2 regions of the Shewanella inventionis genome follow, and region 2 is predicted to be linked to the other one. Evidence: riboswitches for the same ligand, from Rfam matches in the RefSeq annotation. Region 2 holds a riboswitch; the other holds the start of a gene.
The links. A riboswitch is a leader RNA that binds a small molecule or an ion and turns the genes downstream of it on or off. The one in region 2 is predicted to bind thiamine pyrophosphate.
Positions count from the first base shown of each region.

Region 1: it holds a riboswitch for thiamine pyrophosphate, as region 2 does, so the genes downstream of both, thiC (phosphomethylpyrimidine synthase ThiC) here and K8B83_RS15290 (TonB-dependent receptor) in region 2, are expected to answer to the same signal.

Region 1 is NZ_CP082926.1:3,103,711-3,109,023, forward strand. It holds gene thiS (sulfur carrier protein ThiS) at 1-58, opposite strand, end outside; gene K8B83_RS13725 (HesA/MoeB/ThiF family protein) at 45-845, opposite strand; gene K8B83_RS13730 (bifunctional hydroxymethylpyrimidine kinase/phosphomethylpyrimidine kinase) at 842-2,473, opposite strand; gene thiC (phosphomethylpyrimidine synthase ThiC) at 2,470-4,461, opposite strand; TPP riboswitch at 4,661-4,760, opposite strand; gene K8B83_RS13740 (TonB-dependent receptor plug domain-containing protein) at 5,091-5,313, shown strand, end outside.
Region 2 is NZ_CP082926.1:3,430,705-3,436,017, forward strand. It holds gene K8B83_RS15290 (TonB-dependent receptor) at 1-1,415, opposite strand, end outside; TPP riboswitch at 1,473-1,578, opposite strand; gene K8B83_RS15295 (YcfL family protein) at 1,724-2,116, opposite strand; gene K8B83_RS15300 (PaaI family thioesterase) at 2,154-2,621, opposite strand; gene K8B83_RS15305 (PaaI family thioesterase) at 2,614-3,126, opposite strand; gene hinT (purine nucleoside phosphoramidase) at 3,126-3,479, opposite strand; gene K8B83_RS15315 (M61 family metallopeptidase) at 3,682-5,313, shown strand, end outside.

The sequences.
Region 1 (5,313 bases), 330 kb from region 2:
TTTCGTTCGTGCCATTAATTTCTACCAGTAAAAAAGACTGAGTATTAGCTATTATCATCGTGACTCTCCCAGGCTAAATGTTGTTGTGTAGCCGTGCAAACCTCACAATCTGGATCTTGAACCATTTGTGCGCTTTGCCAGACAAAAGCTTGCGCATCGAATCGATGTAGCTTGCCATAAGCCTTAAAAGTATTGGTGATATGCTGCACACCAAACAAAGCTTGTAAACTCGCGACTACCCCTACAGCAGGGCCTAACACCCCTTGTTGAGCGCAATGTTGAGCAAGGTGAATATCTGCCGGGTACAAACAACGATAACAACCGTATTGGTTATGATTAAAATCGATACAAAACACCTGTCCTTGATATGCACTTATCGCCCCACTCACTAGCGTGAGTTTGTGAGCAACGCAAATCTGATTAATTAGCTGCCTTGTTTCAATGTTATCTGTGCAGTCAAACACCACTGCGGCTGTCATTAAGCGCCTTGCCCAAACGTCAAGATGTTGATGGGTTAGTCGGTGAGCAAACACAGTTAACTTGATATTTGAATTAGCCTTAGCTAAGGCGCGTTTGGCGACATTAACTTTTAGCTCACCAAGATCAGAATCAACATAAAGTAGCTGTCTAGGTAGGTTTGACAAGGCTACAACGTCGTTGTCAATTAAGGTCATTGATTTAACCCCAGCGGCGGCAAGATACTGTGCAACCAATTGCCCAAGGCCACCCAGCCCCACAATAACAACGTGACTATTCATTATGGCAAGCTGCCCTGCCTCTCCAATATCGTGCAATAATATGTTGCTTGAATACTGCATATATTGCCGAGCTGATAAGGTATTCATACCGCCTCCTTAATCAAGGCTGAAGGAGTGCATGTGTGGCGACTTCGCGTGAGTTGCAACCAGGCATGATGCAACTCTCGATAGGCTTGTGCAGGATGCGTAGCCTGAGTTATCGCCCTCACCACAGCAACGTCACCGACCTCGCTTTGAGCCACATCGCTAAGGCAGGCTTTATCAATTCCACCAATGGCGACGGTAGGATAGTCTCGGCCAAAAAGACTCACATAGCGTGACAACTTAGCGATCCCCTGGGGTTTTGAAGGCATTTGCTTTGTGGTTGTTGGATAAATATGGCCAAATGCAATGTATGATGGCGAACATTGATGAGCCAGCAATGCCTCAAAATAACTATGGCTGGAGATCCCTAAGGCCATTCCAGCCTCTGCAAGCGCAGTGAGATTGGCATCAGCAAGATCTTCTTGGCCTAAGTGCACACCAAATGCATGGTGTTTTAGCGCCAATTGCCAATGGTCATTAACGAATAATTGAGCATTACACTCTCTGGCTAAGTGTATGGCTGCTTTAATATCAGTTTCTAGCTGCTCAATCGCTAACTCATCGTTTGCGTCAGTTAATTTGCGGCGAAATTGAACCGTTTTACAGCCCGCACTTAAAACCGCTTTGATTTGCGCTAAAGAGTTAAGCACAGGGTAAACACCCAGAGGCCCACTTAACGCAGCGAATGAGCGCTTGTTATCTGTAATATTATCTTGGTGATAATGGCCAATATGTGGCATTAAGGCTAAGTCTGTTGGCCAAGCTGTTCGCGCCAACACTCCTGGGCCTTGACCGACTGCATAGCTGTTTTGTAGCCCTTTAGTGACATAGGCTTTTGCAAGTACAACTGCATCATGAACCACAAAACCATGGGCGCTGAAACTGGCAATAGCCGACGACAATGTGCAACCACTACCATGATGATTAACCGTTGCAACTCTTGGACTTGTTAACGTAAACACCTGATTGTCATGATAAGGACTTGCCCCAAACACACGTTTTGTCACATACACATCCATTGCTTTATTGCCTTGCCATGGTGCATCACCGCCTTTGGCAACGACCTGGCATTGGTATGCTGTCGCTAACCATTGTGCCGCCAAAACCATGTTATGTTCATCATCATCGTGACTTGGTGAAGGTTTAGTTATCGTTACCGCTGAGCATAAACGAAATAACTCATGTTGATTGGGGGTAAGAACACTAATAAGCCCTGAAAATGGCGTAAAATCAATTTGATTAAATACATCACCACTACTGGCAACCATGACAGGATCTAGCACCACAACAGGTAATAGATTTTGTTGTTTGAGTGCACTAAGCCAGCTCGTAATAACATCAACTTGCTGTTGATTGGCTAGTAGGCCAATTTTGATGGCTGCTGGAGGCAGATCTGCCCATAAGGTGACTAATTGCGCCAACAACATTTTGGCCGAAATAGGTTCAACAAGATCTACGCTCACTGAGTTTTGAGCTGTAATGCTGGTAACAACACTACAGCCATGGCAACCCAAATCATTCATCGTTAACAAATCAGCCTGAATACCCGCGCCGCCACCACTGTCTGAACCCGCTATACTCCACACAATGGGGTTACTGCTATGGGGTTGATTCAATAGAGTTGATGTCATGATTGAACCTCTTTTGCCAAGCCAGAAAATGACACATCACTCATACTAGGCTGACTGCGCTGAGTCACCTCATGATAAAGCGACGAGCCAGTTGCTTTAAATTCAGCAGACTTTTGTGCCATCGCGTCAGTCTGATAGGCATTAGCTGACACCACTGAAATGGCTTGCGCTTTTGCACCATCAAGCAAACTGGCATATTCACGCACTTCTTGAGTGATTTTCATTGAGCAAAATTTAGGACCGCACATGGAGCAAAAATGCGCGACTTTAGCAGATTCTTGCGGCAAGGATTCATCGTGATAAGCACGAGCGGTGTCAGGATCTAGACCAAGGTTGTATTGGTCTTGCCAGCGAAACTCAAAGCGCGCTTTAGATAAGGCATTATCGCGTATTTGCGCACCTGGATGTCCTTTTGCAACATCAGCGGCATGAGCTGCAATTTTATAAGCAATTAAGCCTTGTTTTACATCTTCTTTATTGGGTAAACCCAGGTGTTCTTTTGGCGTAACGTAACACAACATTGCTACGCCATACCAAGCCATCATTGCCGCACCAATACCCGAGGTAAAATGATCGTAACCCGGTGCAATATCGGTTGTTTGTGGGCCTAGAGTGTAAAAAGGAGCTTCATCACAGTGTGCTAACTGTTTTTCCATATTGATTTTGATGAGCTGCATTGGCACATGCCCTGGGCCTTCAATAAAGGTTTGAACGTCATATTCCCATGCTATTTTGACCAGTTCACCTAGGGTTTCAAGTTCTGCAAATTGAGCTTCATCATTCGCATCTGCGATTGATCCTGGACGCATACCGTCGCCCAATGACAAGGAGACATCATATTGAGCACAGATTTGACAAATATCGCGAAAATGCTCGTATAAAAAGCTTTCTTTATGGTGGCTTAAACACCACTTAGCCATAATTGAACCACCCCTAGACACAATACCTGTCAAGCGTTTTGCCGTCATTGGCACATAACGCAACAACACTCCTGCATGTATCGTAAAGTAATCTACCCCTTGTTCGGCCTGTTCAATAAGCGTGTCTCGAAAAATATCCCAATTAAGTGCTTCTGCAACGCCATTCACTTTCTCAAGTGCTTGATAAATCGGTACCGTACCGATTGGCACAGGCGAATTACGAATGATCCACTCACGGGTTTCATGAATATAGCGCCCCGTCGATAAATCCATGACCGTATCGGCGCCCCAGCGGGTTGACCAAACCAGTTTTTCAACTTCTTCTTCAATTGATGAAGTCACTGCAGAGTTGCCAATATTGGCGTTCACTTTAACCAAAAAATTTCGGCCAATGATCATGGGCTCCGCTTCAGGATGATTAATATTAAGCGGGATAATCGCCCTGCCTCGTGCCACTTCATCACGGACAAACTCTGGAGTGATGCGTAGTCCTATTTGAGCGCCAAAGGCCTCTCCAGGAGAGTGTTGTGTGAGTACACTGTCTGTAACAGTTTCACGAGCCATGTTTTCTCTAATGGCAATGTATTCCATTTCTGGGGTAATAATGCCTTTTCGAGCGTAATGCATTTGTGTAACACACTGTCCAAGCTTTGCTCTGCGTGGAGCGTTAAGCACATCAAATCGCAGATGATCTAGGCCATCATCAGCTAATCGTTGCTGGGTAAACCTTGAACTTGCTCCATCAAGTAGTTCTGTATCTTGGCGTTCATCAATCCATGCTTGGCGAATTTTGGGTAAACCGTTGCGTACATTAATCTCAGCATTGGGATCAGAATAAGCACCTGCGCAGTCATATACCATGATAGGAGGGTTACCTTGTGTGATTGGCTGTTCATCTGTGCCGCCAATGATTGTATCGGTTTGAGTTATTTGCCTCATTGAGACATTAATATCTGCGCGGCTACCCGATAAGTAGACTTTTTCAGAGTTAGGATGTTGCAGTGGTTTTAAGGTATCAATAAATTGCTGAGCATTAGCTCGCGTTTGACGACGTGATGTTTGCGACATTAGCAACCTCATAAATATAAGTAGAGTTGCTTGCCTGGAGGGTGTTGATAGCAAAAGTAAACAACAAAATGCTTGCTGTTGTTTACGTCAATAACCAATTAAAAAATGAAAAAGCTGTGTAAAAACCTTGATAACCAACAATACTAGGAATTAAAGGTTAACTTACCGATTTATCGCACATTAATCATCTTCAAAAGTCATGATTATTACGCTTGTTTCCTTCGCAGGTTCTAGCCTGATCAGGTTCAACGGATCCCGAATAAACGGTCTCAGCCATAATGGCACTCCGACAAGATGTCACGCAGTATAAGCAAGCTTTGAGGGTAAAAACAAGCCCTATCTCACATCACACCGTTAAGCGATAGAAAATTGAAATACATACCGTCAATGCTCAGCCACACCTATCACCTACAGTCATCCTAAAGATCCACCATAGCGTTGACAGGTGCGGCAATTTGTCGCATTCCATCTATTTATTAGCAAGTTATAATTAATCGACAACTTATAAATCGATGATAATTATTCATCCTAAAAATGATTCGGTGATAATCTTGAAAAATAATAGCCAGCAAACTGTTTATGCTAATAACCGTACACACCTAACTTACTCACCAATCGCTTTCGCAATCATGGTGCTCATATCGCCAAATGCCTTGGCCAAACAAGCTAATATTATTATAGATACAGACATTGAGCGCCTTGAAGTTCACGGACAACAAACAACAAATAAAGATGTAGTAAACTCAGCTGAAAAGTTACTGTCAAAACAAGGCGTTGATTTTTCACAGGCAGGAGGCGTATCTGCTTTGCCCATTTTGAATGGTTTGATGGGCGACCGCATTAAAGTATTGA
Region 2 (5,313 bases):
TGGCCGCCCCACATGTTTTCTGACGGGTCAAAATTATCATTATTGCTGTCAGTATATTCGCTGTCGCGGCGCTCAAAACGCAAACCGGTTGACAACAAATAGTCGTTGCCTAAATGACTGTCCAATTGCCCGAATACCGCATAATTTGTGGCTTCATAACTTGACTGCAGCACTTCATCTGGCCAGGTGTTGTACTCTGAGTACAAGTCGTTATCTTCATTGAGGTTCATGGCATACACACCCACTAACCAATCCGTTGAGCCTGCAAAAATACGCCCGGCATCTTTTGACGATAAACGAAACTCTTGGGTTAATGTACGACGGTCCCCCGCTTTATCCCAGGTGTAATCGTATACACAGGGCTCAGTGCCAATAACATTGTAATCGTCGTCATACGCTGTACATTGCTTACTGGCCCAGTAATCAGGGTTTGCCCAGTCGCCGTCATACGCATGATGATGATCGGTTTGTGCGAGTGATGTGAGCGAGGTAAAGTCAAATGCACTTGCACCACTGTAAATAAACTTAAGCCCTGCACCTGTGGTTTTTTGAGTATCAACACCCGGTTTATCCGTTAAGGTATTGCTGGTGTTATTATCGAGTGTCCAGGCATCGTAGCCATTATCAAAATTGGCATGCAGTAAGGTTAAATCAATTTGTAAATCGTCGCTGGCATACCAACGCAATTTAGCGCGGGCGCTTAGCTCATCACGCTCATTGGTGTCGTCACGGTTTAAGTATAAATTATCACGATACCCATTTTGATTGTGCTGCTCTACAGACACGCGATATAACAACTTACCTGTATCATTTAATGGCCCAGAGCTAAAACCAGAAAACGTACGTAAATCATCATCGCCCACGCTGACTTTAGCGCCATGCTCAAACGAGTCGGTTGGGTCGTTACTTTTAAGGTAAATTAATCCAGCTAATGCATTGGCACCATATTGCGTCCCTTGCGGTCCACGCAGCACTTCAACTTGCTGCATGTCATACATACTCGACACCATGCCAAGCCCAGACAAATCAATATCATCGACCACATAACCCACTGAAGAATTAGGCGCTCCTTGGTATTGCTCTTGCTCACCCACACCACGGATTTGAAAATACTTAGGGCGCGAACTTCCGCCTGACCAGTTAAAGTTAGCGATAGAATTGAGTACATCTTCGAAATGTTGAGCGCCTTCATCTTCTAATTGCTGCGCATCAATGACGGTGACACTCGATGGCATTTTATCAAGGCTGATATGACTAAAATCAGCATTGACAACAATCACTTCCATTTTTTCGTATTCTGGTGTGACGCGCTCAATATCTGCAGTTTTAGCCAGAGTAACGGGCGAGCTCAATGCGGTAATAACCGCTAAAGCAATTGGCGAATGGGATAACCCAAATGAATTTTTCGTGAACATAGGACCTCAAATAGTTATTTTGAGATCCGGCAAGAGTAGCGAATAAGAGGTGCACTTATAGATAGTGTGGCCCATTCCTACGCCGGTATAAGCCGGATCAGGTTCTAAGGGTTCGTCTTAAGACATCTCAGTTCAGTAGTGCTGAACACCCCTTGGCGGCCACGAGTATAAACTATCTAAAATTTGATTACACGATCCTTCATACAATTTGATAACACAAAATAGCGTGTCAATATCAAGTCGGTGTTTCTTTGTATTCAAGTAAACAAAGCCTTGCTCAGTATTGAGTTATCACATATCAACAGCGATTAATCAGAGTAGGTTTCGCGCACGTATATTTCAAAATGACTGACTTGAGTATTAGGTGCGACGGCACTCACTTGCAGTTGTTGCATGCCATGTAATTTAAGCGACTTCCAACTCGTTGCTTCATCTTCAATGGTATAGCCGTTGGCGTCAAACCAGGTGAATTTGTATTGCACGCGTTGGTCATAGCTCGATTTACTTTGAATTAATGCAGACGCTTTAACTAGGTCTCCAATCATTATTGATGAAATGTCAGTCACATTAACATCACTGGCAAAAGAGCTGCTATCCACTCGCACTTGCCCGTTAGAGTCAACGGCAATACCCGCGGTATTGTGGGCGCAGGCGCCAAATAACAAGGTTGAAGTGAGTACAAAAAATGATGCAAGTTTCATAATCTTTTCCTTAAATGTTACTGGCGGTATTGGGTTATTAGTCTAACAAAAAGTGCGCTCTCGCAGTCGCAATTAACTGTTTACGGTTTGTTTGCCAACAATTAATACTCACATTGGCCACCCGGCGACCTTGACGGGTAATCTTGCATTCTGCAAAGGTGTCTTGGTGTAAACCAGCCCGTAAATAATCAATTGAAAAATCGACAATTTTAGGCACCTTTTTAGCTTGCATAAACACCATTAATTGCACAATGGCCGACATTTCCATAAAACCAGCAATTACACCGCCATGAATAGCCGGCAAGATTGGATTACCAATATTGTCATCTTTAGCGGGCAGTTTAAACACCATTTCGTCGCCAAAACGGGCCACCGACATGCCAATAAATTGTGAATATGGCACTTTTTCAAGCAAATAACTGTAGTCATTTAACTCAATGGCGCGCTTTACCACATCTTGAACATCCAACTCACTTGATGCCGCTTGGGTTGTTTGCTCAGTCATCTTGACTCTCCGGCAAATTGCCCATTAGCGCTTGACGAAACTCTTCGCCAACCATTTCTGGGCTGATACGCATAAACGAACCAACGGCATGAGCAATGGGTTCATCAATACTGTCTTGATAAGCAATCGCGCGAGTAAAAGCCACACTTGACGACAAACGGTAGCATTCTGCAAAGGCATACACCGCTTTATGAGGCTCAGCAGGCTTCATGTAGTCAACTCGCAAATCTAACGTGGGCGACAACTCAAGTGATTGATATTTTTTTAAAATCGCACACACCACTGCAGTACCACAGGAGGTATCAATTAAGGTGGTGATCACCCCACCATGAATTACGCCTGTATCTGGATACCCAATAATATCTCGGCTATAAGGCAGTTCAATTAACACGTGGTGCTCGCTGGCTTCTTTAACACTTAACCCTAATCGGCGACACTGCGCCAATTGATTAACAAAGCGTGTTGCCACTTCCGTTAACGGAAAAAAGTCACTGTTAATCTTCATTATCCGCGGCTCAACATCGGGCCTAATGGCGCTCCACCAACAAGGTGCATATGGATATGATATACCTCTTGGCCGCCATGTTTATTGCAGTTCATAATCAAACGATAGCCATCTTTTGCAATACCGGCTTCATCGGCTAATTTAGCTGCGACAGTCATCATTCTGCCTAATGCTTTTTCATCTGATGCTTTGACATCATTGGCAGTAGGGATCAGATGATTAGGAATAATAAGAATATGCGTTGGTGCTTGTGGGGCAATATCACGAAATGCAGTGACTAGCTCATCTTGATATAAAATATCGGCAGGAATTTCACGACGAATAATTTTACTGAATATGGTTTCTTCGGCCATTTTAAGATCCTTAATGAATGACATCATGTTGCTGCGGTTAATAGTACCAAGTCTTTAATCTCTGACTCCAGAAAAAACACACAAAATCAGCTATCTTTTACATAAAATGGGATTCGTTTGCTTAACTGGGTCATTTTTGGCAGCATTGTCGATTATAGCTCAATCTTGTTGATTGTAATGCTTCTACTATTTGGAACTCTTTATGCATTTTCATATCCATGCGGTCGATCCTAAAGCACACTTATTTGAAGTGACCCTAACGGTTACCCAAGCCTTCCCCTCACAAATTTTTTGTTTACCCGCTTGGCTACCTGGCAGCTATATGATCCGTGACTTTGCCAAAAACATTATTGAAATAAAGGCCACAGAAAACCAACAAGCCTTAACGGTTACCCAGCTAGATAAGCAAACTTGGCAACTCAACAACCAGGGTAGCGACATCGTATTGTGCTACCAAATTTACGCCTGGGATTTATCTGTACGCACCGCCCACCTTGATACAAACCACGGCTTCTTTAACGGCAGTAGCGTATTTTTAGCCGCCAAAGGGCTTGAATCTCACCCTCACACAGTCACAATTGCAAAGCCCGCACTGCCTGAATTAGCCCACTGGATGTTAGCCACCAGCATGCAAAGAACCGCTGGTGAACAATTTGGCTTTGGCGATTTTAGTGCAGAAAACTACGATGATTTAATCGATCACCCAGTAGAAATGGGCGAGCTCACCATCGAAACCTTCTTCGCAGCAGGCGTGCCTCACGATATCGTACTCAGTGGTAAGCATCGCGCCAATATTGCTCGCCTGGCTAAGGATTTAACCGCCATTTGCGAATATCAAATTAATTTATTTGGCACACCGGCGCCGTTTGAGCGTTATGTGTTTATGACCACGGTTTTAGATAACGGCTTTGGTGGATTAGAACATAAAGCCTCAACCGCGTTAATGTGCTCACGTAACGACCTCCCCTTGTCACTCGATGGGCCTGTCGATAAAGGCTATCGCACCTATTTGTCGCTGTGCAGCCACGAATACTTCCATTCATGGAATGTTAAACGCATTAAACCTGCCGAGTTTACCCCATTTGATTTATCAAAAGAGTCGTACACAGAGCAGTTATGGGCGTATGAAGGGATAACCTCCTACTACGATGATTTAATTACTTTTAAATCAAAATGTATTGATGAAAAAGGTTATTTAACTCTACTGAGTCAAATCATGACGCGTGTGTATCGCGGCGAGGGGCGCTTTAAACAAACCTTAAAACAATCAAGTTTTAATGCATGGACCAAGTTTTACAAGCAAGATGAAAATGCCGCCAATGCCATTGTTAGTTATTACACCAAAGGCGCCTTATTTGCGTTGTATGTAGACTTAACCATCCGCATTGAAACCCAGGGTAAGCACAGTTTAGACGATGTAATGCGCGCGTTATGGCAACAATATGGCCTGCCACACATTGGCACTCACAGCATGAGCCACCAACAGATTGTTGAAAGCCTGCTAAATCGCCCCTGTGACGATATTTTTGCTTATTTAGACAACACCCAAGACTTACCATTGAGCAGTTTACTCGAACAAGTCGGCGTCACCATGACAGTGAGGCCAAGCGAAGGAGTCAATGATTTAGGGGGTGGAGAGGCTAAAGGCTATAAAATTGCTTTTGGCGCTAAAACAAAACCAGAATCCCTTGGCCTTAAAGTATTAACGGTTAGCCAAAACAGCCCAGCACACCAAGCGGGATTAAGCGCCGGGGATTTACTGATTGCCGCTGATAATTTACAAGTTACCGCCCAATTTGAGCAACAACTGCAAAGCTACAGCGTAGGACAAGAG